Regions from separate parts of the Lysinibacillus sp. FJAT-14222 genome, predicted to be linked through region 3. Evidence: riboswitches for the same ligand, from Rfam matches in the RefSeq annotation. Region 3 holds a riboswitch; each other region holds the start of a gene.

Region 1 (11,087 bases), on a different contig from region 3:
TATTGCTGCAGCAGTATTCCATACACAAGGCGTAGTAATTGAAGATTTAGATATTGCTTATAACGGTTTAAAAGAGGCGCTTGGTCCGATGGCGGCAGTGTCCTTTGGTCTTGGTCTTCTCATTGCAGGTCTTGCTAGCTCTTCAGTTGGTACACTAGCAGGTGACGTTGTGATGCAGGGCTTTATTAGAAAGAAAATTCCGCTCTATTTACGCCGTGCTGTTACAATGTTACCTCCTCTGGTCATCATTGCATCCGGTGTTAATGCGACTTATGCGCTTGTCCTAAGTCAGGTTATTTTATCTTTCGGTATTGCATTTGCACTTGTACCGCTTGTTATGTTTACAAGTAAACGTGACATCATGGGAAGTCTAGTCAACCGTCGTATTACAACAATATTAGGATGGATTGTAGTAGTAATTGTAGTTACTTTAAATCTTTATTTATTATGGGAAACAATATTTGGTTAAAGAAATGCCAGACGCAAAGACCTTTAATTTGGTTTTGTGTCTGGCATTTCTACATGTAAGAGGCTTACTGCATAATGTGTGGTTGATTTCCGTTACGACTGGGCGCTTTGTTGCTGTCGCTTCGCTTTCGCGCAGATAAAACATTTGTTGTTGCTGTCGCTTCGCTTTCGCACAGATAAAACATTGTAGCTGCCGCTTTGCTTTCGCTACAGAAAACATTTGCCGCTGTCGCTTCGCTTTCGCACAGATAAACATTTGTCGCTGACGCGCAGAGCAGAGAGCTTCCTGGGGGCGCCCTGTTATTAGAAAATTTGGATCTATGGTCTCTCTTTTGGTATTTTTAATTATCGCTTCGGCCTTTCTATCCGTCGCACTGGCTGTTCTTTCCGTCGCTTTGACTCTTCTTTCCGTCGCACTGGCTATTCTTTCCGTCACTTCGGCTGTTCTTTCCGTCGCTCCGACTTTTTTCCACGATTATGGCACTTCTATCCACGATTTTGCCGATTCTATCCATCATTTCGATGATTCTATCCACGATTTCGAACATTCTATCCACGACTTCGGCCTATCAATCCTTCGCTTTGGCTCTTCTTTCCGTCACTCTGGCTCTTCTTTCCGTCACTTCGGCTCTTCTTTCCGTCACTTCGGCTCTTCTTTCCGTCGCTCTAACTTTTCTTATCCCTAAATATCGATCTTCTCAATATTTCGAAAAGATGAATAGGCCACCCCTATACCGATAATAGCTAAAGTGATTGGTATGAGAATAATATCGTACAAAGTGAAGTTACCTGAATTTGATGATACGACCGATACAATTAATATAGATGATATAATCGTTGCCGGAATAGAGTATTTTCTCATACCAAAATACAATGGTATTAATGCGATGCATGATGCTGAAACTGCATTCATGATCACAACGGGAATTCGTTGTATTATGAGAGATAACGATAATGCATCTGGAAGCAATTGAAAACTCTCACTAACAGCACAAAAAATCGCTGTGACAAAAATAGTTGATAAAATAATTGCACTAAAGGTAAAAAGAACCACAATGGCTAGCTTTGAAGCAATTAATTTTTTTCTATTGATTGGATACATAAATGCTACAGTGATGGTTTTATATTTGAATTCTCCAATAATAAACTTGGCGATTAACACACTAGCAAAAATAATAAACACTGCTCTTACACCTGAATCTATAAGGCCTAATACCGCCTGATAATTTCTGAGATCTTGGTCCCCTTCTATTTTAGTGATAAATATAAGCATAAATACAATAGCTAATATTACAAAATTTGCGAAAACAGCTCGTTTTATATATGCACCAATATGATATTTTTTCATTTCTAGACGCATTAAATTAAGCACTAGTGACACCTCCATTGATTAACTTCAAAAAATAATCTTCTAATGAGCTTGTTTTTTTGCTAATACCCTCAATTTCAATATCATGCTCAATCAATGTTTTAGATAGCACCTTTTGTGAAGCTGTCGATTCATAAATTCGAATACAATTGTCATCCATTAGTTTGAAATTAGTAATATTTAATTTACTTTCTATAATAAAGGCAGCTTTTTTCCCATCATTGACAATCACTTCAATATAGTCTGCTTGACTATGACTGACATCGTCCATTGATACTTCCTTAATTAATCTTCCATCTTTAATAACTCCAACTGTATCTGCCAATTGTTCAATTTCACCCAAAATGTGACTAGAAATAATAATCGTAATTCCATACTCTTTACAAAGCATCTTGAATAGATCACGAAGCTCTTTAATGCCAACCGGATCTAGTCCATTAATCGGTTCGTCTAAAATAAGTAATTCCGGCTTCGTAATAATTGCACGTGCAATACCTAATCGTTGTTTCATCCCCAGAGAAAAGTCTTTTACACGCTTATTCTCCGTATTTGTTAGTTTAACTAAATCTAGAACATGAGCAATCTCTTTCTTGTCATAATAGCCCATATATTCGCAATGTAATTCTAAGGTTTCCAGTGCTGTTAAATCTTCATAAAAAATCGGGTATTCAATAATCGTTCCCATCCTTTTCAGCACTTCGTATGATCGGTCCATTAATTTTTCACCAAATATTTCGATGTCTCCACTCGTTGGCTTCGTAAGGTTTGTCAGCATTTTCATGACTGCCGTTTTCCCGGCACCATTGGGACCTAAAAAGCCATAAATCTCCCCCTTCTTCACATGCATATTGACAGCAGAAACCACTTCTTTTCCTTCATACACTTTCGTAAGCTGATTCGTTTTCACAATATATGTCATGTAAATCTCTCCCTTAAATTTAGCTATCCTTATTATAAAAAATGAAACTCTCTAATTTATTACTTGATTCTTACAAATTTCTTAAGCGCAGAAGAAAAGCTTGTAAAGCAATTAGAATGCTCTACAAGCATGACTGTTCAGTACATCATTCGTTTTAAAGAAACTGTAAAGATGGTCTTCTCGTATGGGATACTGGAAAGCTGGATGGAGCCATTCATTAATTCTACAAGGCGTTTTGTAATAGTTAGGCCAAGACCACTACCTTGGAAGGTTTTATTTCTGGAATCTTCAAGCGTATACATTCTTTCAAAAACATTATCAATTTGATATTCATCAATCCCCTTACCGCGATCCCAGACATCAATAAAAATATTAGTATCATCATTTCTTACTGTGAGCCCAATGATGTTTCCTGCCGCCCCATAGGCAATAGCATTTGACAGTAAATTATTCAGAACCCTATCTAACGCTTCTTCATTACCAAGTGCATAGACAGATATCTCTGGTATCGTAATATCTATCTCTAGCCCCATAGACGTGACCATATCGTAAAATGATAAAATATTTTTTCGGCAAATTTCACTTACATTGATTTTTGTCATTGGATAATCTGTATCCCCAGCCTCCAGCTTTGCTAGGTCAAAAAATGTATGGATTATTTTTAATACTTCCAATGTTTTCGAATGAACGCCAGTGAGCAACCGTTGCCGCTCCTCTTCACTAAGTGACTGCTTAAGCTGCAGCATTTCAGTATAGCCTAGTACAACTGTTAAAGGTGTTTTAAGATCATGAGAAATATTGGCCAACATCTTTTTCATGGAGCTTTCCATTTTTCGATGTGTCGCTAGTATTTTTTGATTGTGGTCCAGCAATGCATTCATCGCATTAAGTAGTTGCTGCAATTCCTGATTAGCTGTCGATGCTAAAATCTTTTCGCTTGATTGTTCGTTAATGATTGCTTGCAGTTTTTGATGCATGTATTGAATAGTAACGTTTTGTTGTTTTTTTGTCTTCACCTGAAAAATGATAATACCTAAGAGCAATACAATTATAAATAATAGAAATATAATCATCTGTTTATCCTTCAAATTTATAGCCAATTCCCCAAAGCGTTTTAATATATTGAGGGTTGGATGGATCGTCTTCAATTTTTTCGCGTAATCTTCTTATATGTACATTAATAATATTTTCGTCTCCATAGTAAGCGTCATTCCAAATCAATTGATAAATTTGCTGTTTTGTAAAAACTCGATTACGATTTGTCACGAATAGTTTTAAGATGGCAAATTCTTTTGATGTGAGCTTTACTTGTTGTCCATTCTTCTCAGCTGAAAAATTAACAAGATCGATCGATAAGTTATCTATCTCTACTATATCTTTCTTCTCCTCTACTTGACTGGAGTATTTTGTAGCTCTTCGAATTGCTGCTTTGACACGTGCCGAAAATTCCAGCATCGAGAATGGCTTGGCGATATAATCATCTGCCCCTAATCCTAATCCTAACGCTTTATCAACATCACTATCCTTGGCTGACATAATGATAATTGGAAGTGATGCTTGCTCTCGTATAATCTTTAAAACTTCTAATCCATTAAGTTTCGGTATCATAATATCCAAGATAACTAAATCAAAGGGTTTGTTTAAACAATTTTGTAATGCCTCTTCTCCATTCACTGCAGAGGTAACAAGGAACCCCTCCATCGTTAAATAGTTTTCTACCATTTCACGAATCGCTTCGTCATCTTCTACTAGTAAAATATGCTTTTGCACTTTCATACACCTCTTCCCAACATAAAGCTTTTTATCAATTGCCATTTATACAACAGTCTACCATATTAAGATTTAGCACCAAAAGCAGGCAATAATTTTGAAAACTAAAATCCTTCCTTTTCAACCAGAATGAATAAATTTTATCTGAATGCTAATTTTTGGTATTTACTTTTATTTAGGTGCTTTACTCTGGATAATGAGTATTTATTTTGGGATATCCGGAATTAGATCAAAACAAACAGGTATTTCAAAATATTTGGGATTGCTCATTATTTTGTTTATTATAGTAATCTATGGATTGATGATTGCTATTTTGGGTTTACGAGGTTTTGGAGCTTAAAGATTGATGGTTCACTTGGAGTTTTTTTCTGACAAGATTGTACGTTTAGGGTTACAAATTCATTTCTTAACTAAAAAAACTGTCCTGCAAGTCATTTTCTATGACTCACAGGACAGTTTTATTTTTTATTGTTCTACTTTTAAATCACATTGCTCTAATGGAAGCATTTTTGTTTTATTCTTGATTTTATAGCCAAGCCATAACAGTAAGAACAGTGGAATCCCGATATATGAGACAAGGATTCCGTACCAATCTATTGTATCTCCCATAAAGGCATTGTAGTTTTGCCCAATAACAACAATCATACAAACCGTAAAGGCAAATAGCGGACCGAATGGAAATAGCCTTGCTTTATACGGCAACAATTTTGGATCCAAGCCCTGTACCTCGAAAGCTCGACGGAAACGGTAATGGCTAAAAGCAATTCCTAGCCAAGCAATGAAGCCTGACATCCCAGAGGCATTTAAAAGCCATATATAGACAACACCGTCACCAAAGAACGATGCTAGAAATGCTAGACAGCCTACAGCTAATGTCGCCATTAATGCGTAGATTGGAATACCTCTACGACTTAATTTCATGAAAATTTTTGGTGCATGTCCATCTACCGCTAATTGCCAAAGCATACGTGAAGATGCGTAGAGCCCTGAATTCCCTGCTGACAGCATAGCCGTTAGAATGATGGCATTCATCAATGAAGCAGCAAAGGCAATTCCTAAACGGTCGAACACCAGTGTGAATGGTGATACAGCGATATCTTCAGATAACAAACGTTCGTCTGTAAATGGGATCAGCATCCCAATTGCAGCAATCGCTAAAATATAGAATAAAATAATTCGCCAGAAAACAGACTTAACAGCTTTCGGAATATTTTTACCAGGGTCATCTGTTTCACCTGCTGTTATTCCAAGTAACTCTGTCCCTTGGAATGAGAATCCCGCAGCTAAGAAAATACCAAATGTAGCAAGGAATCCACCGTGGAATGGTCCATCACTAATGAAGAAATTCGTAAATCCTACAGGAGCTTGTCCTCCTAAAATTCCAAAAATCATTAAGAGACTGATGATAATAAAAATGATCACCGTTGCAACTTTTATCATCGCAAACCAATATTCACTTTCACCATAGCTTTTTACCGATAATAGATTGAACGTTAAAACTACAGCAATAAATAAAACAGTCCAAAGTGCTGATGAGCTATCTGGGAACCAATATTTCATAATTAATGATACAGCAGCAATTTCTGCCGCAATTGTAATTGCCCAGTTGTACCAGTAGTTCCAACCAAGTGCAAAGCCTAAAGCTGGATCTACAAACTTTGTAGCATACGTACTAAATGAACCCGATGATGGCATATAGGCTGCCATTTCGCCTAAGCTCGTCATTAAAAAATACACCATAATACCGATTAGTCCATAAGCGAGCAGCGCACCGCCAGGACCTGCTTGTGCAATGGCACCACCACTAGCTAAAAACAATCCTGTACCGATTGTACCGCCTAATGAAATCATTGTAATATGACGGCTTTTTAATTCTTTTTTCAGCTTCGGCGCTTTATGGCCGAGCTGATTGACTTTTATTTCACTCACGATATAGCTTCCTTCCTTTTTTAAGAGGCAAAAAAAACGCCATCACATGAACGCTGTGATGGCTAAGTAAATCCTCTGTTCCTTCAAAATGATAGCTCAACACGTTGTCCAAACGTGACAGTTCTGTTCCTTTCGGAGACAGCCCCAGCATGAGGTTTTCAAGTCCCCTCACACTTCGGCGATATTTCCTTTCAACTAATATCTCTAATGCTTGTCATTTCCATTAGCATACTCTTAAATATCGCGACCTCTACCTCAATACAAACATGAGGCATATAAATATTAAATTTATGATGTGTATTAGTTTAACATACGACCTATGACATTTCAATAACCTGAGTAATGTTCTGTATTTTATGAATTTTCTACTATTTTTAACAGTGTGATAAAGTGGTATAGTGGTTCAGTTATAATTGTTCTAACAGGGGGGATTTATTTGACTACTCATGAACATTCCAATACTTATCCTAACAAGAAAATTAGCTGGAGAGGAACAACCTTATTACTAGTCATCGGCATAATTTGTATTGCCTCGACATTACGGATGCCGTTAACAGTTGTTGGACCTATTATTTCCTTTATCCGTGAAGACCTCGGCATATCCAATATACTAGCGGGCTTTCTAACAACAATCCCATTGCTTGCATTTGCAATCATATCACCATTTGCACCAATTGTTGCACGTAGATTGGGGCTAGAATTAACATTATTTTTATCGACTATTCTTTTAGCATTAGGGATTGTACTACGCTCCCTTGGCACAACTGGTTTACTCCTGTTTGGTACTGTGCTAATTGGTATAGCCATTTCATTTGGTAACGTACTTATTCCAGGTTTGCTTAAATTGAAGTTTCCCTATCAAGTAGGTTTACTTATGGCATTTTTCACAATGTCGATGAATTTGACAGCTGGACTCGGTGCTGGCATTAGCTATCCTGTTGCCAATTCATCACTTGGCTGGCAAGGTGCTCTGGCAATCGCGCTTATTCTTGTGGTGTTAACTATTTTAATTTGGATTCCACAGTTAAAATTTAATAAGCCTGAGCCTATTGTTGAGACTACGAAAGAACGTACACCATTATGGAAATCACCAGTTACTTGGGCAGTAACAGGTGCTATGGGATTACAGTCATTATTATTCTATACAACCGCGGCTTGGATTCCTGAAATATATACAGCGCAAGGATTAGCAGCAGATCGTGCAGGCTGGATGTTTTCCATCATGCAAATTTCACAAGTCCCAATGGCTCTAGCTGTGCCTATTATCGCAAGTAAAATGACATCTCAACGTCCTCTCGTATTAATGTTTACGGTATTTTACTTAGTTGGCTTTATCGGAGTAGTGATGGAATGGACAAGCCTCGCTGTACTATGGATGGTGCTACTAGGCTTAGCAGGAGGAGCTTCATTCTCATTAGCGATGATGTTCTTTACACTACGTACCCGTACAGCTTTTGAGGCAGCAGATTTATCAGGGTTTGCACAATCATTAGGATATTTATTAGCCGCAATTGGTCCAATCTTATTTGGGTATTTGCATGATTTATTCGGTGGTTGGAACATCGCTGGTTGGCTCTTCATTGTCGTTGTATTGATCCTCTTCTTATGCTCTTTTAGGGCTTCTAAAAATGAATATGTAAATTAAAAAAGGCGGCTCATGTTTAAAGTGAGCTGCCTTTCTCTACTAATAAGGTGGTTTCTGATAAAAATAATTCGGTGTATTGTAAAGATTAACATAAGGCTTATGGAAAATATGAGTCGTAGCTGGTGAAAGAGGTGGAATCAGCCACGTCCAATTGCCTGTAAGCTCACGCTCTGCTGCTGTTTCAGCTTCCTCAAATAATTTAAATTGCTGAGCTGCGGTATGATGATCTACAATGCTCACACCGTCTTCTTTAAAGGAATGGAGAACTGCAATATTCAGCTCAACTAATGCACGATCACGCCATAGTGAAGCCTGTTTTGTTGTATCGAGATTAAAAATTTCTGCTATAGCGGGCAGCATATTATAACGATCGTGATCTGCTAAATTACGTGCCCCGATTTCAGTGCCCATATACCAACCATTAAATGGGGCTGCCTGAAAATCGATACCTGCCATTTGGAAGCGCATGCTCGAAATAATTGGCACTGCATACCATTTAGATCCTAGCTTTTCGACTTGAGAAGATTCAGGATGACGAATCGGTACCTCGAGTACATATTCATCAGGGATTGTAAACGCTTGCGGATCCCTTCCATCTATCTGTATAACAAGCGGAAGCACATCAAATGCTGTTTTCTCGCCTTGCCAGCCAAGGGATTCACATATTTTTGTAAACTCTACGGAATGTGGATCCCCAACGATTCCTGAGTCCATTTCATAGCCTGCATAACGGATTAGCTGATGATTCCAAATACGAACTCGCCCTGGTGCAAAAACGGTTATTGTTGGGCGGATTTTTCCGTCATTTGTTGCATATTGAATATGCTCAAGCAAAGCATTGAAGATATCCTCTTCATTTGAAATATCGCGGGCATCTACAACATGTAGCGACTGCCAAAATAAGCGGCCAATGCACTTATTACTATTGCGCCATGCCACTCGTGCACCAAAGGTTAATTCTTCTGTTGTCGGTATATATTTTCCTGCTGCTTTAATTTGCTGTAATTTATTTTCTAGCCATGCTTTAGACTCATTTTGTTCCATTTGATAAAGTTCTAAAAACCGCTGTATCTCATGTAAATTCATGTCGAATTCCTCCATCTACCCTCATATTAGAGTAATGGAACTATAATCACCACGAAAAAATCTGCTAGAAAACATACATCTTTCATATATGAAATACTTTGTTCAATATTTCATATCATTTCTTCTATTTCTCTAAAACTAAAGTTATTTATGGATTAAGGAAAAGATACATATCAGTAGCCATTATAAATATACTGAGGAATTACAAAGGAAAAACTGTTAAGCATGGGTTCGCTATTATAACGTTTTTTTATGTAGAAGTAGGTAATACATGAGAAGACTTCAGTTACATTTGCAATTTTGTTTATCATTATTAATCTCTTCTCAGTATTTAGGATTAGACGTTATTGCGTGTGCATTAGAAATAAAATTTCCTTAACGAATGGTGATCTTTATTTATCATTATAGTTGGCATAAAAAAAGCATGTTGCACAAATGTGCAACATGCTTGATGACCCGTACGGGATTCGAACCCGTGTTACCGCCGTGAAAGGGCGGTGTCTTAACCACTTGACCAACGGGCCGTGGCTCCGAAGGCAGGACTCGAACCTGCGACAACCTGATTAACAGTCAGGTGCTACTACCAACTGAGCTACTTCGGAATAATGGTGGGCCTAAATGGACTCGAACCATCGACCTCACGCTTATCAGGCGTGCGCTCTAACCAGCTGAGCTATAGGCCCATTATTTGGAGCGGGTGATGAGAATCGAACTCACGACATCAGCTTGGAAGGCTGAGGTTTTACCATTAAACTACACCCGCATATGGTGGGTCAGGACGGAATCGAACCGCCGACACTTAGAGCTTCAATCTAATGCTCTACCAACTGAGCTACTGACCCGGAAATGGAGGAGGTAGTTCGAACCCCCGCGCGGTGTTACCCGCCTGTCGGTTTTCAAGACCGATCCCTTCAGCCAGACTTGGGTATACCTCCAAAATATTAATAAACGGTGAATCTGTTGAGCTAAGATCCCAACATTTAGGAAAGATGATCGGAATGACAGGATTCGAACCTACGACCCCTTGGTCCCAAACCAAGTGCTCTACCAAGCTGAGCTACATTCCGATACAATTAGGTTTTTTGGCGCGCCCGACAGGAGTCGAACCCATAACCTTCTGATCCGTAGTCAGACGCTCTATCCAATTGAGCTACGGGCGCATATTTTTTTATAAAAACTTGATGAGCCATGAAGGACTCGAACCTTCGACCCTCTGATTAAAAGTCAGATGCTCTACCAACTGAGCTAATGGCTCAAACTAAGAAATGAATGGCTGGGGTACTAGGATTCGAACCTAGGCATGACGGAATCAAAATCCGTTGCCTTACCGCTTGGCTATACCCCAATAATAAATGGGGCGACTGATGGGAATCGAACCCACGAATGCCAGAACCACAATCCGGTGCGTTAACCACTTCGCCACAATCGCCACTATATGTAATCACAGCAGTGTTTGATAACGAGTACCTAGAAACCTGGCAGGGGCAGTAGGAATCGAACCCACACCAAAGGTTTTGGAGACCTCTATTCTACCGTTGAACTATGCCCCTAAAATGGTGGAGGGGGACGGATTCGAACCGCCGAACCCTAAGGAGCGGATTTACAGTCCGCCGCGTTTAGCCTCTTCGCTACCCCTCCATGGGATGATGCCGGCGATAGGAGTCGAACCCACGACCTACTGATTACAAGTCAGTTGCTCTACCAACTGAGCTACACCGGCAAAAAAAAAAGACGGTCCCGACCGGGATCGAACCGGCGATCTCCTGCGTGACAGGCAGGCATGTTAACCGCTACACCACGGGACCATTTTGGTTGCGGGGGCCGGATTTGAACCAACGACCTTCGGGTTATGAGCCCGACGAGCTACCACTGCTCCACCCCGCGATAATAAGGTAATTTAT
Region 2 (11,229 bases), on a different contig from region 3:
CGTAATCGCACTGTAAGTCGGCTACTATCGGAATTCCATCAACATTTTCATCAATTGCTGGTGGCATTAGAATTCCTAAATGGCGGAAATAATCGATTCGTGCCTGTTCAAAATATGTAAAGCTAACTGTATTGTTCATATGACCATACATATCCGTTTCTGAAAAACGTACACGTACCTCAATATAAAATAAAAAATCCTTTGTCCATTCGTGAAAATCTCCGATATAAGTTGCTTTCATCTTAGCCATCCCCCTAATTTTCATTCGCTTCTTCCTAAAACTACATACGGAATTCGCGAGTCATTAATGAATACATATTCATTATAAAGGAAAATACTATATTATCATAGAAAATACAGGCTTTCACTCGATTTATTTACAAATTCCCTTGTTTTTCATATCACTCAACTATTCCAATTCTTTTGAGTAATAGGCTCTTTTTAAGCTGTATTGAAAGCACAATACTTCTTTTAGTTTATTAATCTTGGCTCTTCAGCAAAATATGTACTTGACTACATATTTCATTCAGATAGGACGCTTCCCGCGGGCGTGGTCTGAGCCCTTGTCGCTCATACTTCGCTTCATAAGCTTTCATACCAACCTACTTTCAAGAACAGATTTTAGTATGGAGCCTTAATTGAGCACTCCCTAAATTATTCAATACATTATATAGAAAAAACTCCCTCACACAGTTAGTGTAAGGGAGTTTGGGAGTAAAGCTTGTACTATTAGTCAACGTAGTGGTCAGAACCGAAGAAGTTACGGAACATTTGCACTGAAGTTGCACGGTTTAATGATGCGATAGATGTTGTTAAAGGAATACCTTTTGGACAAGCAGCTACACAGTTTTGTGAGTTACCGCAGTTTGCAAGGCCTCCATCACCCATGATTGCATTTAAACGTTCGTCTTTAATCATTGCACCAGTTGGGTGAGTGTTGAATAGACGTACTTGTGATAATGGTGCTGGCCCGATGAATGAAGCTTTCTCAGACACGTTTGGACATGCTTCCATACATACACCACAAGTCATACATTTAGATAATTCATAAGCCCATTGACGTTTACCTTCTGGCATACGTGGACCCTCACCTAAATCATAAGTACCATCGATTGGAACCCATGCTTTAACTTTTTTAAGTGCATTGAACATACGTTCACGGTCAACTTGTAAGTCACGAATAACTGGGAAAGTTTTCATAGGCTCAAGTTTAACTGGCTCAGTCAATTGGTCAACAAGAGTTGAACATGATTGACGTGGGCGGCCATTGATAACCATTGAACATGCACCACAAACTTCTTCAAGACAGTTCATATCCCATGCTACTGGAGTAGTGTTTTCACCATTTTCAGTAACAGGATTTTTTTGAATTTCCATTAAAATAGAAATTACGTTCATACCATGACGGTAAGGCACTTGGAATTTTTGCCAGTAGCCATTGCCGCCTTTTGTATCTTGACGTAAAATTTCAACTTTTACCATTCTTCCAGTATTAGCTGCGATATTCATAATTCTTAGTCTCCTTTCGCAGAGTAATCACGTTTACGTGGTGGAATTAATGAAACGTCGACTTCTTGATACGTGATGACTGGATTACCAGTAGTTGGGTCAAACTTCGCTATTGTTGTTTTTAAGAAGTTCTCATCATCACGGTTCGGGAAATCTGGCTTGTAGTGTGCACCACGAGATTCGTTACGTAATAATGCACCTTTTGTCATTACTTTCGCTAGATAAATCATATTTTTCAACTGACGCGTAAAGTGAGCACCTTGGTTACTCCATTTTTGTGTATCGTTGATGTTAATGTTTTCCCAACGTTTTTGGAATTCCTCAAGTTTGTTAAATGTATCTTCAAGTTGGTCGTTGTAACGTACTACTGTCATAGTAGCAGTCATCATTTCACCAAGCTCTTTATGAAGTAAGTAAGCGTTTTCTGTGCCATCCATTTTCATGATAGCATCCCATTTAGCTTGTTCTTCTTTAACGCGAGCATCGAATACTTCTTGTGGAAGATCTTCAGCATGCTTTTTAAGATGTTTAACGTAATCTACAGCGTTTGGTCCAGCAACCATACCGCCATAGATAGCAGATAATAATGAGTTCGCACCAAGACGGTTTGCACCATGTTGAGAATAATCACATTCACCTGCTGCAAATAGACCAGGAATTTCAGTCATTTGGTTGTAGTCAACCCATAATCCACCCATTGAGTAGTGAACTGCCGGGAAGATTTTCATTGGTAATTTACGTGGGTCATCCCCTACGAATTTTTCGTAGATCTCGATGATACCACCTAGTTTAACGTCTAATTCGTGTGGATCTTTATGAGAAAGATCTAGGTATACCATGTTTTCGCCGTTGATACCAAGTTTTTGGTTTACACAAACGTCGAAAATTTCACGTGTTGCAATATCACGTGGTACTAAGTTACCATATGCAGGGTATTTCTCTTCTAAGAAGTACCAAGGCTTACCGTCTTTATACGTCCAAATACGGCCACCTTCACCACGAGCTGATTCTGACATTAGACGGTTTTTGTCATCTCCAGGAATCGCTGTTGGGTGAATTTGGATGAACTCACCATTCGCGTATGAGGCACCTTGTTGGTAAACGATAGAAGCAGCAGAACCTGTATTAATAACAGAGTTTGTTGTTTTACCGAAGATAATACCAGGGCCACCAGTCGCCATAATAACAGCGTCTGCACGGAATGATTTGATTTCTTCTGTACGCATATCTTGCGCTACGATACCACGACAAACGCCGTCAGGATCGACTACTGCACCAAGGAATTCCCAGTGCTCATATTTGTTCACTAAACCAGCTACTTCGTGAGAACGAACTTGCTCGTCTAGTGCGTATAGTAATTGCTGACCAGTTGTTGCACCAGAGAAGGCTGTACGGTGCATTAAAGTACCACCGAAACGACGGAAGTCAAGAAGACCTTCTGGTGTACGGTTGAACATTACCCCCATACGGTCCATTAAGTGAATAATTCCAGGGGCTGCATCACACATACCCTTAACTGGTGGTTGGTTCGCTAAGAAGTCCCCACCGTATACTGTATCATCAAAGTGGATCCAAGGAGAATCCCCTTCACCTTTTGTATTTACCGCACCATTAATTCCGCCCTGCGCACATACAGAGTGTGAGCGTTTTACAGGAACTAATGAGAATAAATCAACTTCAGTGCCAACTTCAGCTGCTTTAATCGTTGCCATCAGACCAGCTAGACCGCCGCCGACAACAATTACTTTGCTTTTCGCCATGATTATTTCTCACTCCTCTTAAAAAATTGCAATGATTGCATGCGCTCTATAGTAGCTTCTATTAAATTATACGAAAGCTAAAATAGCAGCCACACCAACTACACTTAGAATTACGAAAATAATGTTTGTTACATAAGTAGCAATCTTTTGAGACTGAGGAGATTGTGTAATACCCCAGCTTACTAGGAATGCCCATAAACCGTTTGATAAGTGGAAAGTTGCTGATATAATACCAACAATGTAGAATCCAAGCATGAATGGATTAGAAACGATATCTGCCATCATGTCGTAATCAACTTCTGTACCAAGCGCTTTTTGAATACGAGTTTGGAAAATATGCCATGCAATGAAGATCACTAAGAATACACCAGTGAAACGTTGTAATGAGTACATCCAGTTACGGTATGTGCTGAAACGTCCTGTATTTGGTGTAGCAGTGAATGCAATGTAGACACCATAAAATGCGTGGAACATTAATGGAATATAGATGACAATCCATTCAACTAGGATAAGGAATGGAATCTTTTCCATTACTGCGGTAGCATCGTTGTAACTTTCTGCTCCGCCTGTTGCTGTAAAGTTAATGAACAGGTGCATCGTTAAAAACAGACCTACTGGAATGATACCAAGTAGAGAATGTAAGCGACGCCATAAAAACTCTCGATCTTTCGACAAGACTGTTACCCCCCTTAGTACTTAAAATAGCACAACAAAAGAAGTCATCATTTTGTAACTGATACTTCATTGACTGTGTATTTCATCATGGTACAATATTATGACATGTTTATTGTACTCTCAAGAGCTACGAGCGTCAAGGCAACTAGGAGTTTTTCGCAATCCTTATTAAAGAAAGAATCTAGTACATGACGCATCGTTTTTTCTCGAAAAACCTATCTTTACTTTATAAGCGTTAAATTTTAAGAAAATTCTAAGAAAGAAGGATTTCAATGTTAAACACTCCATCTCCTACAATCTCAGCATTTGGCTATGAGATAATTCGCGATTATATTTTATCTTCCATTCTTGGTAAACATGAAGGTGATGTCCTTTATTGGGCAGGAAAAGACCTAGCACGGAAGTTCCCATGTAAAAGTCAAGATGAACTTATCGCATTTTTCGCAGATGCCTGTTGGGGTAATTTAGAGCTTATCAAAGAATCGAAGGATGGACGTATATTCCAGTTGACAAATGATCCAGAACTGTTACAAATCGGTCTTCGTAGCTTTAGACTTGAAGCAGGATTTATAGCTGAGCAAATTCAACAAGCAAAAGGTTATTTAACAGAATGCTATGATGAAAAACGTGAAAAGCAACAGAACGTTATGTTTACAGTGAAATGGGACGTCAAAGAACGAATTATGAATACTGTTCCTTCTGAATAAAATGAAAAGGATTGTCGTTCCAAATTTATGGATGACAATCCTTTTCTAATGTTGAAAAACAAAATGGTCATGGAAATTTTTGAGTATGTTGTGGCGCTTTAGATGAGGTTGGTTTCCGTTCCAGGCTACTCGCTTTCATTGCGGGAAGCTTTGCTCTGCGACGAAAGCGAAGCGACAGGAGCACTCGAGTAGCCTTCCACTCCAATCAACGATAGCGTAGAACTAACACTATGGCTATTCACCATAATCGAACAGAAAAGACTTATAACAGTGACGCGATTGTACACTTGTTGCCACTGCCACTTCGTTTTCGTGTAGAAAACATTTGTTGTTGCTGCCACTACGTATGCACTACGCTTTCGCACAGAAAACATTTGTTGCTGTCGCTTTGCTTTCGCACAGAAAACATTTGTTGCTTTATCGCTATAAATTAGAGGGACATGCTAGAAGGTACATGCTATGTAAAATAGTTGATCTTCGTTACGACTGGGCGACTCCTTGGGGATTAGCAATAGAGGAACGAAGGCTAAAACCATCACATCCTGTGATAACGCCTTCGTGACCAACATCGTATTGGCCCGAGACCCTGCAGCGAGCGAAGCGGCTCATCGAACGCCCCCTGGAAAGCCAGTCGCAACGGAAATCAACCCCTTTTTATATTTATAGCTGAGCATGTCTTTCTTTTAAAAGCACATCTATTAACGAAATAAATGCTTCTAAAATATTAAGTGAGTGTTGAATCATGTCTTCTAAGTTACTAATTGATAGTTCATTCACTAATTTTTGCGCGGCCGTATGTACTAATTCATGAGGTTGTTCTATATAACGATACTCCGGTATATTCTGATATTGCTCAAAATGTCCATAATACCATTTCCCAAACGCACATTGATGATGCGTTTTTAAAGTTTCTTTATGTCCAGCCTTTTGAATAGCATTTCGCAAAAAACTAGCATGATCCATTAACCTTGCTGCCAATTGGCTAACTACCGTTTGCTCTAAGGGCTTTCGAATTGTTGGTACAATAGCTTTTAACATTTCAGATACTTGATTCTGTATAATATCCGAGAAGTCACTTGTATGTGATAATTCTGTCGTTGTTATCGCTAAACGATCTACAGCTACTACATTTTCTTCAGATGCGGCTGTTATTTGATGAATTCCATGTGCTGCCTCTTCAATATTTTTACTTGCTACTGTCAAATTAGCAATATTGGCTTTCATGATACTTAAAAAATCAGTGAAGTAATGTTCAACTTGGTCGATATTTGTTTTTGTATTATGTAATTTCTTATCGATGACTGATCGAATCTTCGTCATTTCTTGCAATGAATCTTTAGAACTGTTAGCTAACTTCCCTACCTCCATCGCTACAACATTAAAGCCCTTTCCATGTTCGCCAGCACGTGCAGCTTCAATAGAGGCATTTAAGGACAATAATTGTGTTTGATCAGCAATCTCTGTTACACTTTTACCAATATCGTTCATTTTACTCATTTCATTATTCAGCTGTTCTGTTGAATGAGCTCCTTTGGCTAACAGCTCCTGAACCATCTCTCCTTTTGTAATAGATGTCTCCATATCCTCTACTAGTTGTATCGAATGCAGTTTTATCTCTTGAATATTTGCATTAGCATTTTGCTCAACCGCTAGCATCTCTTCTGTATTTGACGACATTTCCTCACTCATTGCTGAAATATCCCCTACACTCGTTGAGACACTTTGAACCTTTAAAGCTGTTTGAAAATTAATTAACTCCATATGTGCTAGTACAAAGTCCAAAATCGCATTTTTCACATCGATACTTTCCTGCTCGAGTTCCAATTCCAGAATTCGCTTTTTTAATATTTGTATTTCAGAATCATTGTGGATCTCAACGCTTTCATCCATTGGCTTTTGAAATAAACCTAATAATGCCATACAAATTCCCACCTTCCCCTTGGTAAAACATGTAATTATATTATATAACAATAAAATTGGATAGAGTATTAAATTGATGTAAACAAAAATAAGATGTGTCCATTATTGACACATCCCATTCATAGTGTTGAAATACAAATGGCCAAGGAGATCTTGATAATGTTGTGCGTCTTTAAATGAGGCTAATTTTCATCTCAGGCTAATCTCTTCACTGTAGGCGGTCGAGTCGCTTCCTACTTATGTTGTTACTGACGCTGCGCTTTCGCACAAAAAACACTTGTTGGCCCAAGCGGCTCATCGGACGCCCCAGGAAGCTTTGCTCTGTGCGAAAGCGAAGCGACAGCAACAAAGCGCCCAGCCGGAACGGAAATCACCCCCTCGTTTTGCCATAGAACCATACTTTATTTAATATGCCCCTTTAATTTCATTGACATAATAGTTTTTCAACAACATGAAAAGATGTGCCTTTTACTGACACATCCTCTTCAATATTATATGTAAAGCGCCTGTTCTAAATTAAATTCATCATGTAATGCATTTGCTGCACGAATCATTTCGTCCTGAGGTACAACAACGGACACTTTTATTTCAGATGTACTTACCATTTTTACCAGGATACCTTCACGACGTAAACGATCAAACATACGTGCAGCAACTCCTGGATTAGATGCCATACCTGAGCCAATAATAGAGACTTTTGCTAAGCCGATTTCAAAATCAGCAAAACTAAACCCTAGTGATAATTTGCTATCTTCTAGGACACGTAATGCATCGGCGAACTCCTCTTTTAAAATGGTAAACGATACAGTCGGCTTTAAGCCATCAATGATTGCTTGTACGATAATATCGACGTTTATGCGATTTTCTGCAAGTATTGTAAACATATCTGCTAACGAAGCATTTGAATAAGCATCATAACCCACCGTTAGGCGAATAACGTCTGACTCATAGGCAACACCACGTACAATTAAATTTTTCTCCATTTCAACTTCCTCCTTCAATAAAGTACCTACTGTATCTATTTCGCTCGACCGAATGATAACTGGGATTTGAAACTTCTTTGCTAACTCTACAGCTCGCGGGTGTAAAATTTGTGATCCTAAGTTTGATAGTTCTAGCATCTCATCGTAAGAAATTTCTTTTAGCTTTTGTGCCCCAGCAACATGGTTTGGATCAGCTGTGTATACTCCATCCACATTCGTGTAAATATCTACGCGCTCCGCCTTCAACTTTGCTGCAATAGCTATAGCCGATGTTTCCGCCCCACCTTTACTAAACGTCGTAATATTCCGTGAATTATCGATACCCTGTTCCCCTGCAACGATTACGATTTCCCCCTGTGTAAAATGCTTTTCTATTCGACTAGCATCAATCTCATCAATGCGGGCATTGCTATACATATCATCAGTTTGAATACCTGCTTGCCAGCCTGTTAATGACACTGCATCATATCCTTCTTCCTGCAAAGCAATTGCCACTAACGTACTTGTTAGATGTGAGGTTGTTGAAAATAGTGCATCTAATTCACGCTTAGATGCATTGTCTGATAAATCACGAGCCATCTTTGCTAATTCTTTAGCCATACTCCCCATTGCTGCAGTGACAACGACAACATCAAAACCTCTTTCCTTTTCTGCAATCGCCTTTTTCGCAACATTTTGAATGTGCTCTGTTGATGCTAATGCAGCACCACCAAATTTCATCACAATTTTCTCCATCTTTATCATTCTCCTTCGTATTCAATCATTTCGCTGATTATAAAGTAACTAATAAGTTTTAAGCCTTGAAATAATACGATTGGCATCACCTCTTAGGTAGGGGCAACTGCCTTGAAAAAAGGTTGTCTCTAGAAAAACTAAAAAGGCAGCTATCACATAACGTGAAAGCTGCCTATAACATGTACAATAAAAGAAACTTGCGCATGTGTGATAGCTCTCCGAAACGTTTAGAATCGACAGTCTTACATCTCTTAAATGCAAAACCAGCACAGCATCGGAAACAACGATGCTCTACTTCGGCAAGCTCCCCTTTCATACATTTTCACTGGACTCGTTCGTCCTCTAATGTACTACTCTTGAACCTTGCACCTCTATCATCACTAAATAGTGAAGTATTTTATTGAACCTTAGTGAAGAAATTTCCAATTTAATAAGTAGAAACTACTGAAAAACTAAGGCACGGTATATAACATTGCTATATTGAAGGGGCAATGTTATATACAACCTTAGCATATGTCTAATCCTTTGACAATGTCTCTTGTTGAAAATAAGCATAGATATTGCTAGCTAGATTAGCAGGAATACCGGCTTCCTGTAATGCGTGTTCACTTGCCTCACGAATTTTTTTGACAGAGCCAAAATGCTTGAGTAATTGCTGTTTTCGCTTTGGACCAATGCCTTCTATTTGATCGAGGACAGATTGTATAGCATGCTTCTCGTGCTGCTGTCGTAAGAAGGTAATAGCAAAGCGGTGTACTTCGTCCTGAATTCGTTGCAGTAAGTAGAATCCATCGCTTGTGCGCTTTAACGCAATTACTTCAGCTGGATCACCAAATAAAAGCTGTGACGTATTATGCTTTTCATCTTTTGCTAATCCGGCAATTGGAATGACAAGGCCGAGCTCATCTTCTAATACTTCTCGCGCGACTTCCATTTGCCCCTTCCCACCATCAATTAGTACTAAATCTGGCAAAGGTAGACCATCTTTTAATACACGGGTGTATCGACGACGGATTACTTCCTGCATTGCTCCGTAATCATCATGTTTAGCAGCTGTACGTGTTTTGTACTTTCGATACTCCTTCTTTGCAGGTTTGCCATCGATAAATACAACCATTGCAGATACAGCATCTGTCCCATGCATATGGCTATTATCGAAAGCTTCAATCCGTAAAGGCGTAGAAATGCTCATAGCTTCACCGAGTGCCTCACATGCCCCTATTGTGCGTTCTTCCTGACGTTCAATAAGCTGGAACTTTGCTGCAACAGCAATTTCAGCATTTTTAGTCGCTAATTCAACAAGCTCTTTTTTTTGCCCACGTTTCGGTGTCAGCACCCTAACATCTAGTAATTCCATTAAAATATCCGCATCAATGGATTGTGGGATAAAAATTTCCTTAGGCTTAATGTGCTCTAGCTTGTCGTAAAATCGACCAACGAACGTTAAAAATTCCTCTTCTGCCTCTTGATAAATTGGGAAAATCGAGACATCTCGCTCGATAAGCTTTCCTTGGCGAACAAAGAAAACTTGAACACACATCCAGCCTTTCTCGACTGCATAGCCAAATACATCGCGGTTCGTTGTATCACTTGATACGATTTTTTGCTTTTGCATGACTGTATCAATATGTGCAATCTGATCGCGAAATTCCTTTGCACGCTCAAACTCTAAATTTTCTGCAGCCGCTAGCATTTTAACCTCTAGCTCCTTTTTGACAGCCTCAACTCCACCATTTAAAAATTTCGTCATATCCTCAATCATATCGTGGTAAATTTGAGCATCAATATCTTTCACACAAGGGGCTAGACATTGTCCCATATGATAATATAAACAAACCTTGGAAGGCAGTTGTACACATTTTCGCAGCGGATATAAACGATCAAGCAGTTTTTTCGTCTCACTTGCTGCATATGCATTTGGATATGGACCAAAATACTTCGCCTTATCTTTTTTCACTTTTCGTGTTGTAATAAGACGTGGGTGTTTTTCATTCGTAATTTTTAGATACGGATACGTTTTATCATCCGTCAGCATAACATTGTACTTCGGATCATGAAGTTTAATAAGATTAAGCTCTAAAATTAAAGCTTCAATATTGGAGGATGTCACAATGTACTCAAAATCTTCAATTTCACTTACAAGTCTCTGTGTTTTCCCTTCATGAGTACCAGTAAAATACGAGCGTACTCGATTTTTTAGCACTTTTGCCTTCCCAACATAAATAATTGTTCCTTGCCGATCCTTCATCAAATAGCAGCCAGGCTGATCTGGTAAAATTTCAAGCTTCCGTTTAATTAAATCATTCATCGCCTACCTGCCCCCCTTTTCTTAAAACTAGCGTTCGCTTTACTCTTTATTATATAACGAAAAAAAGCCGAGCACATCTATAGATGGCTCGACTCTTGTTTTCTTACAGATTAAGCATGTTTAGTGATAAATGCTTCTAACGCTTCTTTTGGTTGGAAGCCAACAGTTTTGTCTACTAATTCACCATCTTTAAATAATAGTAAAGATGGGATAGACATGATTTGATATTGTGCTGCCGTACCTTGGTTGTTATCTACATCTACTTTTACAATTTTAGCCGCACTACCTGCAGCGTCCATTTCTTCAAGAACTGGCCCAATCATTTTACATGGTCCGCACCAAGCAGCCCAAAAGTCTACTAGCACTAACCCTTCTTTAATATCATCTTGGAAAGTCGCATCTGTTGCATGTACAATTGCCATTTGAAATCCTCCTTAAACTTACTATGCTTGTAGTATAGCATGGATAAATTCGCTTGAGCGAACAATCTGCCTAGTTTGTATAATTTAAGAAAAACAAGGATAAAAGAGTCGAAAAAGGCATTAAGTTTATTTGTTATGAAGCCTAATTTTCTTGAAAACGACCTTTATAGACATAAGTTAACGTAATAAAGAGATAAATAGCTAATGTAA
Region 3 (11,229 bases):
AGAAGCACAAGGACATAATGCGTGTTTAGCGATGTTCTTTATCGATGGGGATGACTTTAAGGTTGTTAATGATCGTTACGGCCATGACACGGGGGATGATTTTATCCGGAAGTTTGGCCAGGTTTTAATTAATGCTGTGCGTAGCCATGATTTAGTTATTCGCATGGGTGGCGATGAATTTATTGTCGTGTTAACGGGTTTAACTCGGGATGATGAAAAAAGACATAAACAAATTATGCATATTATTAATCGCATCCGTAATGAACTTAAAATAGGTTGGACCATCGAAAGTCATCACTTTGCGCCAACAGCCTCTATTGGTATCGCATATTATCCGGATCACGGTAAAACATTAAATGTTTTGCTGGAATTAGCAGATCAAGCCTTATATAAAGCGAAGGAAATCGGAAAAAATAATCTTTATATCGCTGATGCACATTAAAAGAAGTCTGTACAAACAAGTAATTGCTTGTGGTACAGACTTTTTGTTTGATGTTATGCTATAACAGTGTTGGAGGAGTCCCTCACAGTTACTTAGGAATAGAAGGTGATGAAATGCCTAAAAAAATACTTTTGGTGGAAGATGAGAAACATATCGCTCGCTTTGTAGAGCTAGAATTAAAGCATGAAGGCTATGATGTCTTAGTCGCTTTTGATGGGCGTGAAGGAATTGCACTAGCTTCATCTGAAAATTTTGATGTTCTGTTATTAGATGTTATGCTTCCCGGAATAAATGGTATTGAAATTTGTCGTCGAATACGAACGCAGTCAAAGGTACCGATTATATTGTTAACGGCACGAGATGCTGTGATGGATCGCGTAGCTGGCTTAGATGCTGGTGCCGATGACTACATAGTAAAACCATTCGCAATCGAAGAACTACTAGCTAGAATTCGTACCATTTTGCGTCGGGTGACACCTGATGAAAAGACAGCAGGATCATTAAATTTTCGTGATATCGAACTCGATATAGCAGCCTATGAAGTATTTGTACAAGGGAAAAAGCTTGATTTAACAAAAACGGAATACGATCTACTTAAATTATTGATGGAGCATAAAAATAGAGTTTGTACTCGAGAGTTAATTTTAACCTCTGTTTGGGGATATGATACGGATATAGAGACAAATGTGGTAGATGTATATATCCGGCATTTGCGAACAAAACTACCGGGTGATATGAATGCCTATATCGAAACCGTTCGTGGGGTTGGGTACGTGATGCGTGAATGAAAAAATTAAGAGATTATTTAGTCAATCAATCCTTACAAAGAAAATGGATGCTAACATCTAGTGCTGTAATATTTTTTAGCTATGCGATTATTTGTATTGTCGTTTATATTTCGTTACATACATGGCTTTTAAATGATGAACAAAGCAAAATCAAACGGACAAGCGATGATTTGGTGTATTTTTTAGAGTCACAAGGACCCGGTCTTACAATGCAGGAAATTCAGCAAAATAAAGGTCTTTTAGATTCAATTGCGGATCGTGATCAAACAGTTAAATTGTATAATTTAGATGGCAGAAAGATTTTAAGTATTAATGATAATAAACAGGTTGCACCTCTTACCTCGATAGGTGAAATTATTGAAATGACGATTGATAAAAAGGATGTTTTTGTCATAAATCAACAGATTCAACTTGGTTTCTTTCAAGGGTATATTCAAGTGATTCATCCATTATCAAAGTTCCAGTCTTTGATGCATTATTTATTGACTACAATGCTAATAGCGGGCTTGGGAGCATTATTGTTATCAGCTTCTATTGGCTATTACCTTGCCAACTATTTGATGAAACCACTACATGAGTTACGCTCATCTATGAAAACCGTTATGGATAAAGGATTTAATGAGCCAATACAATTAACCTACACATCCCATGATGAGATTGGCGATTTATTGAAAATGTACAATACGATGATGAATGAATTGCAAATTTCATTTACACAGCAGCAACAATTTGTTGCAGATGCTTCTCATGAGTTACGAACGCCTATTCAAGCTATTGAAGGACATCTCTCACTTTTAAAAAGATGGGGGAAGGATGATCCAGAAATTTTAGAGGAATCTATTGATACTTCACTATCGGAAATTGCACGGATGCGTAAAATGATTGAAGAATTACTAGAGCTTGCTCGTCGTGAAGAAAAGGACGATCAGAGTGAGGCTGACGCAGTAGCTGTTATAGAAACTGTTATAGAGGAAATAAAGCATTTGCATCCAGAAGCTCGAATAACGCTGTCGAAAAATGAAGAAATAGGGCGGTTATTTATAACAGAAAATGCACTTAGTCAAATTGTTCGTAATATTATAGAAAATGCAATTCGTTATTGTGAAAAAATTCCTGAGATTCAAATTTCACTTTCTGTCTCTGGGAATGAGGCACTTTTAAAAATAGAAGATAATGGAATTGGCGTTGCGGAAGAATACATTCCTTTCATTTTCGATCGCTTTTATCGGATTGATGAGGCTAGAAATCGTCAAATAGGCGGTACAGGCTTAGGACTTAGTATCACAAAAATGTTACTCGAAAAATATAATAGCTCTGTGGAAGTCAAGAGTGAAAAAAATGTTGGAACCGTTTTCTTCATGAAATTCCCGCTAAAATATTGAGAAAAATACACGCTTTATTTAATTATTCTATCCTTTGAGAAAAAAATTGCTTAATTTGCTAAAAAGAGTTGTATTTTTTGTGAAGAGTAGTAAGATTGAGATGGAAAAAACGTTCTTTAAATTATGGGTATGTTGTGTTAAACATCCTTTTAAAGAGCGGAGAAATATTATATAATTAATTGTAATTTAATTAATGGAACTGCCGAAAGGCAAAATTTGGAGGTCATTTTTCATGTCGAACAACGTTACAACTGTAAGTTCTCCATGGTCTGCTTTTTCTGGTCCTAACCTAGGATATGTGATGGAGCAATACGACTTATTCTTACAGTCTCCTGAAGAAGTAGAACCGGAGTTAGTATTATTATTCCAACAATTTGGTGCACCAGTGGTAGTAGAGGGTGAAGTAGCTGTAGCTAGTAATGCAGCAACTCCTGCTGGCGATTACAAAAAAGTGTTAGCAGCTGTGAAACTAGCAGATGCAATTCGAACACATGGTCATTTAGCGGCAGATATTTACCCTTTGAAAAACCGTGAACTACAAACAGCTCAAATTGAAGAAAGCGCGTTCAACTTAAGCGCTGCAGATTTAGCTGAAATTCCTGCAGCTATCTTCTTCAAAGATGTGCCAGCAAACGTGAAAAATGGTAAGGATGCAATCAATTACTTAAAATCCGTTTATACAGAAAAAGTAGCATTTGAATATAATCACGTAGTAGCAACAGAAGAACGTGATTGGATTCAAGCACAAATTGAAACAGGTTCATTTAAACAAGCATTAGCTTCTGATGAGAAAAAAGCTTTATTAGATCGTTTAACTCGCGTTGAAAATTTCGAGAAGTTTATTCATAAAACTTTTGTAGGTCAAAAGCGATTCTCTGGTGAAGGTTTAGATACTCAAATCGTCCTATTCGATGAAATTATTAAAACATCTGAAGCAAATAACGTAGAAAAAGTACGTATTGGAATGGCTCACCGTGGTCGCTTAAATGTTTTAACACATATTTTAAATAAACCGTATGACATGATGTTCTCTGATTTTGCACATGTATCTAATGATTTATTTATTCCAGAACATGGTCGCCTTGAAATAACAAAAGGTTGGACAGGTGATGTAAAATACCACATGGGTGCTTCTTACAACCGTGAATCGGGTATGAATGTTAAACTTGCCTATAACCCATCTCACTTAGAAGTAGGAAATCCAGTTGTTTTAGGTACTGCTCGAGCAGCACAAGATGATACTTCTAAGCCAGGGCAAGCTGTCCATGACCGCACAAAAGGATTAGGAATCCTAGTGCATGGTGACGCTGCATTCCCAGGTCAAGGTATCGTAACAGAAGTATTAAACTTTGCAAAAACTGAAGGTTTCACTACTGGTGGTACAATCCACATCATTGCTAACAACATGATTGGATTTACAACTGAACACCAAGACTCTCGCTCATCTGTTTACTCTTCTGACCCAGCAAAAGGTTATGAAGTGCCGGTTATACACGTAAATGCAGATAGCCCTGAGGCTGTAACTTTAGTAGGTCGTTTTGCAGCTAGCTACCGTCAAAAATTCGGTAAAGATATCGTTGTTGACTTAGTTGGTTACCGTCGTCACGGTCACAATGAAACTGACGATCCAACTGTTACAAACCCTGAAACATACAAATTAGTTGCTAAACATGAAACAGTTCGTGCTTTATACGGTGCGCAATTAGCAGCTGAGGGTGTAGTTTCTGCTGATGAAGTAGCAGCATTAGATGCAGCTATTTATGCAGAAATGCAAGCAGCTTATGATCATGTAAAAGAAATGGCAGATAAAGATGAGCACAAGCATTTAGAAATGCCAGAGGAATTAAAAGTAGAATTCCCACAAATTGATACAGCAGTTGGTGCGGAACGTCTAGAAACAATTAACGAAGAGCTTTTAGTGTTTGAAGAAAACTTCGAGCCACAGAAAAAGCTTGGCAAAATTTTAGAAAAACGCCGTGATGCATTTGCTTCTGCAAAAATCGACTGGGGTCATGCAGAAACTTTAGCTTATGCAACAATTATTCAAGATGGCACACCAGTACGTTTTACAGGTCAAGATGCACAACGTGGTACGTTCTCTCAACGCCACTTAGTGTTACATGACAAAAACAATGGCAATGTATTCACGCCACTTCACCATATTTCTGGTTCAAATGCATCATTTACAGTACACAACTCTCCACTGACAGAAGCAGGGGTAGTGGGCTTTGAATATGGTTATAATTTAGAAAATGGTAATGTTTTATCTGTTTGGGAAGCTCAATTCGGTGACTTTGCAAACATGGCACAAGTTATGTTTGATAACTTTATTTCAGGTGCACGTGCTAAATGGGGTCAAAAATCTGGTTTAGTTATACTTTTACCACATGGTTATGAAGGTCAAGGTCCAGAACACTCTTCAAGCCGTATGGAACGTTATTTACAAATGTCAGCTGAAAATAACTGGTTTGTAGCAAACTGTTCAAATGCAGGTAACTACTACCACTTATTACGCCGTCAAGCAGCATTATTAGGAACAGAAGGTGTTCGTCCGCTTGTAGTTGTAGCACCTAAATTCTTACTTCGTCACCCATTAGCTGCTGCAAATGCTGATCAATTAGCAAATGGCTCATTCCAAGAAGTAATTGAGCAACCAGGTTTAGGTTCAAAAGAAAACGCTGTAGAGCGTATTGTATTAGGTACAGGTAAAGTAATGATTGACATAGCTGACCGTGTAAAAGATGGTGAAGGCTTCGATCACGTACACATTGTTCGTGTAGAACAGCTTTACCCATTCCCAAAAGAACAAGTTGCTGGTATTATTGCTAAGTATCCTAATGTAAAAGAAGTTGTTTGGGTACAAGAAGAACCTAAAAACCAAGGTACTTGGAATTATGCATTAGAAACATTACATGAAATTTCTGAAGGTAAAAAGCTACGTTATGTAGGTCGTCCTGCAATGAGCTCTACTTCTGAAGGTGATGCAGATTCTCATAAAGCAGCTCAAGCCGCACTTGTTGAAGAAGCAGTTGCTGAGCCTGTAAAGGTTAAATAGTCATATAATAAATTTTTGAGAGCCGGGCTACTTGCTTAGGCAGTAGCCCTTTTATGTGCACAATGCACGTTAATTAAAGGAGGAAATGAAAGTGGCTGAAATTAAAGTCCCTGAATTAGCAGAATCGATTACAGAAGGTAGTATCGCACAATGGGTAAAAAAAGTGGGCGATCGCGTTGAAAAAGGTGAATTCATCGTTGAACTTGAAACAGACAAAGTAAACGCTGAAATCATTTCTGAAGAAGCGGGAGTTTTAACTCAAATTTTAGCTGAAGAAGGCGATACTGTACTTGTAGGTCAAGTAATCGCAGTAGTAGAAGCCGGCGAAGGTGCAGCACCTGCTCCAGCGGCACCAGTTGCAGCAGCAGCTCCAGCTCCAGCAGCGCCACAAGCGGCACCTGCTCCGGTTGCAGCAGCTCCAGTTGTAGAAGAAACTTCTGGTGAGCGTGTAATCGCATCTCCAGCAGCTCGTAAACTTGCTCGTGAAAAAGGTATTGACCTTGCTGCTGTATCTCCAGTAGATCCACAAGGCCGTGTACGTGTACAAGACGTAGCAGCTCATGGTACAGCTCCAGTGGCAGCACCACAAGCAGCTCCAGCAGCACCTAAAGCAGCTGTAGATGAATCACGTGTAACAGTTGAAAAAATGAGCCGTCGTCGCCAAACAATTGCAAAACGTTTACTTGAAGTAAAACAATCTACAGCAATGTTAACAACATTCAACGAAGTAGATATGACAAACATTATGGCTTTACGTTCTCGTAAAAAAGACCAATTCTTCGAGTCAACTGGCTCAAAACTTGGTTTCATGTCATTCTTCACAAAAGCAGTAGTGGCAGCACTTAAAAAATACCCATATGTGAACGCACAAATCGCTGGTGATGAAATTCACTTAAACAACTTCTTTGATATCGGTGTAGCTGTATCAACAGAAGAAGGTTTAGTAGTACCAGTTGTACGTGACGCTGACCGCAAAAACTTCGCTGAAATTGAAGATTCAATTGCAGACCTAGCGAAAAAAGCACGCGACAAAAAATTAGGTTTAGCAGATCTTCAAGGTGGCTCATTCACAATTACAAATGGTGGAGTATTCGGTTCATTAATGTCTACACCTATCATGAATGGTACACAAGCAGCTATCCTAGGTATGCACACTATCAAAAAACGTCCAGTTGAAGTGAATGGTGAAGTAGAAGTTCGCCCAATGATGTACTTAGCTCTTTCTTATGACCACCGTATTATCGATGGTAAAGATTCTGTAGGCTTCCTTAAAACTGTTAAAGAACTACTTGAAAACCCAGAAGATTTATTATTAAATTCTTAATTCCAATGATTTATTACCCCTGCGAACATTGTTTTGCAGGGGTTTTTCTTTTTATGAAACATTCAATGAAAGCGCCGGAAAGAATCATTAGGCAGCCGCCACAATGTTATGAAAGCTTCATATAGTAAAAAAGTATATGGTAGATAAGGTATCAATTATCCTAACTAATAGCTTCTTTTGAATCATTAGAATGAAAGTTTAGTAGTAAATATTTGCGAATTTTCTAAAAAAGATCGTTATCAAAAGGTAGGGATAAAAAGAATGCCATGTATTTGATTGAAGTGTAAACTGGACCTCCTTAGAGATCAGTATCACAAGTGGCTCATCGGACGCCCCCAAGAAAGCACCTAGCCGGAACGGAAATCAACCACACGTTATGGTGATGATCCTTTAAGAAAAATAAAACCCTAATATTGTAATTAGTCAGAAAAGTAATAAAATTATCTTGACGAATAACTTAGTTTTATAGTAGTATCTAATTATCAATTAAATAAACAAACCTCACTTTTGTTCTATTGTGAGGTAGAGGCGCGGTATTTATTAGTTCATTGTTGAGTGCAAGCAAGCGAAGACGCAATGGAGAAGGAAATATCGCCGAAGTATAAAAGGAGCTCGTACTTTTATGCTGGGTCTGCAGTGAATAAGTGCAGGACTGTCCTAGTAAATTACTTTCCAGATTTACTAGGTTGTGCTATCTCGGAATGATGGAATAATAGTGAGGATTTGGGCAACTGTTAAAAAAGTAAGACCTAAGTTCAGAACTTAGGTCTTTTTTGGTACAGTTGTCTTATTTTTTTACAGAAAAGGGGAGTTTTACATGAAAAGAAAATGGTTGGTATTAATGTTGACCGTAATGACAGCAATTTTGCTAGCAGCTTGTGGTACTGGTGACAAAAAGGATACGACGTCATCTAGTAATGAGGGTAGTAAAACGAATAAGGATGAAGGTGGCGGCCAATTCCGTATCGGGATGGAAGCAGGCTATGCTCCGTTTAACTGGACCCAGCAAGGTGATGCAAATGGCGCAGTAAAAATTGCCGATAATGCAGAGTATGCAGGCGGTTATGATGTGCAAATGGCGAAAAAAATAGCTGAAGGCTTAGGAAAAGAATTAGTCATCGTAAAATTGGAATGGGATGGCTTAGTACCAGCTCTACAATCAAATAAAATCGATGCAATCATTGCAGGTATGTCACCTACTGAAGAACGTAAGCAAACTATCGATTTCACAGAAAACTACTATACATCTGATTTTGTAATGGTTATTAAAAAAGGCAGTAAATATGAAAAAGCAAAATCTATCCAAGATTTTTCTGGAGCAAAGATCACATCACAATTAAATACATCTAACTACACTGTTATTGATCAAATCAAAGATGTAAAAAAACAAACAGCAATGGATAGCTTCCCAGCAATGCGTGTAGCATTAGAAGCTGGAAAAATTGATGGCTATGTAGCAGAACGCCCAGAAGGTATTTCCGCTGCTGCTGCAAACGATAAATTCACATATGTAAAGTTTGAAAAAGGCTTTGACACTGATGTTTCAAATACATCTATTGCAGTTGGTTTACGTAAAAATGATGCAGATCTTGAAAAAATCAATGAAATCCTAAAAGGTATTTCTGAAGATGATCGCCAAAAAATTATGGAAGAAGCAATTCATCAACAACCAGCAGCACAATAACATGACTGCACGGGCTGCTTACTAGTCCGTGCAATATCATTTCATCATTATTCTACAAGAATCTCTCTAAATAATGATAATGTCTTAGCTAAAAGTTTCATAAAATAAAAGAAACAGAAGCTCCAATCAAAAAGGGAGATTGCTAAGACGATACTGGAACGAACAAGCAACACGACGTTGTTAGGAGGAACATCATGAGTTTTGAATGGATTATTTCAATTGTTGAGAACAACTGGCAAATGTTTTTACGGGGTGCGTATTATACATTACTTATTTCGATTATTAGTACAATTATTGGTGCACTTATCGGATTTTTTATCGGGATTATGCATACCATCAAAGTTCGTAAAAAGGGTGTAAAATATTATTGCTTGAAGCTCATTAATTTTATACTAACATGCTATGTTGAATTCTTCCGTGGTACACCAATGATTGTACAAGCGATGGTTGTATTTTACGGACTAGATATGGCATTTGGCATTGATATGCACTTTATTACGGCCGGTATTTTAGTCGTTTCACTAAATACAGGGGCTTATATGACGGAAATTGTGCGTGGTGGTATTGTTTCAATTGATAAAGGACAGTATGAGGCTGCTTCAGCAATCGGTATGAATCATTTCCAAATCATGCTACACGTTGTTTTACCTCAAGTTGCACGAAATGTATTACCTGCTACAGGTAACCAATTAATTATGAATATTAAAGATACAGCAGTATTAAACGTTATCGGGGTTACGGAATTATTCTTCCAAACAAAATCGATTGCCGGTAATAACTTCCGCTATTTTGAATCCTTCTTTGTAGCTTGTGTCCTTTACTTCATCATGACATTCACAGCATCAAGAATTTTACTGTATGTAGAAAAACGACTGGATGGTCCAGATGCTTACCAAAAAGAACAGAAAGAAGCAGTATAGGGGGACGAACAAATGACGGTTATTAAAATAGAGCATTTAAGTAAATCATTTGGGCGTAACCAAGTGTTAAAGGATGTAAATTTCCAAGTAGAAAAGGGCGAGGTTGTCTGCTTAATCGGTTCTTCAGGATCTGGTAAATCAACACTACTACGCTGCATTAATTTACTGGAAACGCCAAGTGGTGGTCAAATTATTTACAAAGGTGAAAACATTTTAGACGAAAAGCATAATATTCAAGAATATCGTACACATTTAGGTATGGTATTCCAGCAATTTAACTTATTCAATAATCATAATGTGCTAAAAAATTGCACTGTTGGTCAAATAAAAGTATTAAAGCGTTCAAAAGAAGAAGCTGAGGAAGTTGCTCTAAAATATCTGCAAATCGTTGGCATGGATCAATATGTCAATGCAAAGCCACGACAGCTCTCTGGCGGTCAAAAACAGCGTGTAGCCATTGCACGAGCATTGTCCATGAGCCCAGAAGTAATGCTCTTTGATGAACCGACGTCAGCCCTTGACCCAGAAATGGTGGGTGAAGTATTAAAGGTAATGCGTCAGCTAGCGGATTCCGGAAATACGATGTTAATTGTTACACATGAAATGGAATTTGCCAAAGAAGTAGCAGATCGCGTTGTCTTTATGGATAAAGGTGTTATTGTAGAGGAAGGCCCTCCAGCACAGGTTTTAGTAACCCCTCAGCATGAACGGACAAAAGAGTTTTTAAAACGGACATTAAAATAAATAAGTTTCCGCCTCTGGTTATGAATAACTAAAAGTGAATCCAAACAATTTTATTACTATTAAGCTGGACGTATTAGTTCAGCTTTTTTTTGCGATTAAAGATATAATCTGGGCTACTTCAATTAACGGAGCATTTTAGTCTAGGAACTTCCTTCCACTGATAGCGTCAAATTTATAAATTTTATGCAGTTATTAACCCTTTAATAATGGAGGTAGTATGTTGAAAAAATTATTTATTCTATTTACCATAATTAGTGTTCTGTTAGTTGGCTGTTCGCAAGAAAAAAAATATTACGTATGGGTTGATTCATCAACACAAACTCAAGAAAGTATTGATTCAGCGATAGAAAGGCTTACTATTGCCAAGGTTGATTTCATTATTGATGATCATGGTAGTGTTTTAATAAATGAAAAAGATATGGATAAGGCTGTGATGTGCTGTTCTTAAGCTAAAGGGAGCTATTTTTCAAGAAGGATAATGCCTTTTTTTGAAGTTAAGAGGTCGTTTAGTGGAATGATTTTGAAATTTATTGAAACGAAAACTACGAAATTCAGTCAAGTTTTTAAAAGGAGTGATGATTTTGAAAAAATTTAGTTTAATTATATCTGTAATATTTTTATCAATTGGATTATTGGGCTGTAAAAAAGTGGGGATGAGGAGGAACTCGACAAAGAGATTTCAAAGTCAACTGAGAAAATAACAGATAAGCCTACAATCATAGGCGAAATTGTTCAAATAGAAGGTAAAAGATTTTTAGTGGAAAACAAAACTGAAAAATTACCAGATGGCAGATCAGGTGCGATATGGTTTTCAACTGATGAAATTGAATCTTTAAAAGTAGGACTTACTGTTTCTGTTTGGACAACCAAAATAGAAGAAAGTTATCCAG

What was found. A riboswitch is a leader RNA that binds a small molecule or an ion and turns the genes downstream of it on or off. The one in region 3 is predicted to bind lysine.
Positions count from the first base shown of each region.
Region 1: linked by a shared signal. The riboswitch ahead of AN161_RS22640 (amino acid permease) and the one ahead of AN161_RS17010 (transporter substrate-binding domain-containing protein) in region 3 are both predicted to bind lysine.
Region 2: linked by a shared signal. The riboswitch ahead of AN161_RS00695 (aspartate kinase) and the one ahead of AN161_RS17010 (transporter substrate-binding domain-containing protein) in region 3 are both predicted to bind lysine.

Region 1 is NZ_LIYL01000053.1:186-11,272, reverse strand. It holds gene AN161_RS22670 (Nramp family divalent metal transporter) at 1-469, shown strand, start outside; gene AN161_RS22665 (hypothetical protein) at 446-904, opposite strand; gene AN161_RS22660 (ABC transporter permease) at 1,151-1,840, opposite strand; gene AN161_RS22655 (ABC transporter ATP-binding protein) at 1,833-2,756, opposite strand; gene AN161_RS22650 (sensor histidine kinase) at 2,894-3,829, opposite strand; gene AN161_RS22645 (response regulator transcription factor) at 3,834-4,526, opposite strand; gene AN161_RS22640 (amino acid permease) at 4,992-6,455, opposite strand; lysine riboswitch at 6,540-6,716, opposite strand; gene AN161_RS22635 (MFS transporter) at 6,892-8,100, shown strand; gene AN161_RS22630 (nitric oxide synthase oxygenase) at 8,140-9,186, opposite strand; tRNA gene AN161_RS22625 (tRNA-Glu) at 9,639-9,710, opposite strand; tRNA gene AN161_RS22620 (tRNA-Asn) at 9,712-9,788, opposite strand; tRNA gene AN161_RS22615 (tRNA-Ile) at 9,793-9,869, opposite strand; tRNA gene AN161_RS22610 (tRNA-Gly) at 9,876-9,949, opposite strand; tRNA gene AN161_RS22605 (tRNA-Phe) at 9,953-10,028, opposite strand; tRNA gene AN161_RS22600 (tRNA-Ser) at 10,034-10,121, opposite strand; tRNA gene AN161_RS22595 (tRNA-Pro) at 10,180-10,253, opposite strand; tRNA gene AN161_RS22590 (tRNA-Arg) at 10,270-10,346, opposite strand; tRNA gene AN161_RS22585 (tRNA-Lys) at 10,369-10,441, opposite strand; tRNA gene AN161_RS22580 (tRNA-Gln) at 10,457-10,531, opposite strand; tRNA gene AN161_RS22575 (tRNA-His) at 10,540-10,615, opposite strand; tRNA gene AN161_RS22570 (tRNA-Trp) at 10,663-10,736, opposite strand; tRNA gene AN161_RS22565 (tRNA-Tyr) at 10,741-10,824, opposite strand; tRNA gene AN161_RS22560 (tRNA-Thr) at 10,834-10,906, opposite strand; tRNA gene AN161_RS22555 (tRNA-Asp) at 10,919-10,991, opposite strand; tRNA gene AN161_RS22550 (tRNA-Met) at 10,996-11,070, opposite strand.
Region 2 is NZ_LIYL01000001.1:176,391-187,619, reverse strand. It holds gene AN161_RS00725 (thioesterase family protein) at 1-241, opposite strand, end outside; gene sdhB (succinate dehydrogenase iron-sulfur subunit) at 730-1,509, opposite strand; gene sdhA (succinate dehydrogenase flavoprotein subunit) at 1,515-3,269, opposite strand; gene AN161_RS00710 (succinate dehydrogenase cytochrome b558 subunit) at 3,336-3,944, opposite strand; gene AN161_RS00705 (YslB family protein) at 4,217-4,651, shown strand; gene AN161_RS00700 (methyl-accepting chemotaxis protein) at 5,312-6,571, opposite strand; gene AN161_RS00695 (aspartate kinase) at 7,063-8,289, opposite strand; lysine riboswitch at 8,493-8,671, opposite strand; gene uvrC (excinuclease ABC subunit UvrC) at 8,807-10,597, opposite strand; gene trxA (thioredoxin) at 10,708-11,019, opposite strand; gene AN161_RS00680 (amino acid permease) at 11,162-11,229, opposite strand, start outside.
Region 3 is NZ_LIYL01000042.1:20,407-31,635, forward strand. It holds gene AN161_RS16985 (diguanylate cyclase) at 1-442, shown strand, start outside; gene AN161_RS16990 (response regulator transcription factor) at 556-1,230, shown strand; gene AN161_RS16995 (HAMP domain-containing histidine kinase) at 1,227-2,612, shown strand; gene AN161_RS17000 (2-oxoglutarate dehydrogenase E1 component) at 2,845-5,667, shown strand; gene odhB (2-oxoglutarate dehydrogenase complex dihydrolipoyllysine-residue succinyltransferase) at 5,759-6,991, shown strand; lysine riboswitch at 7,507-7,693, shown strand; gene AN161_RS17010 (transporter substrate-binding domain-containing protein) at 7,809-8,675, shown strand; gene AN161_RS17015 (amino acid ABC transporter permease) at 8,870-9,595, shown strand; gene AN161_RS17020 (amino acid ABC transporter ATP-binding protein) at 9,608-10,339, shown strand; gene AN161_RS17025 (hypothetical protein) at 10,557-10,787, shown strand; gene AN161_RS27680 (DUF3221 domain-containing protein) at 11,067-11,229, shown strand, end outside.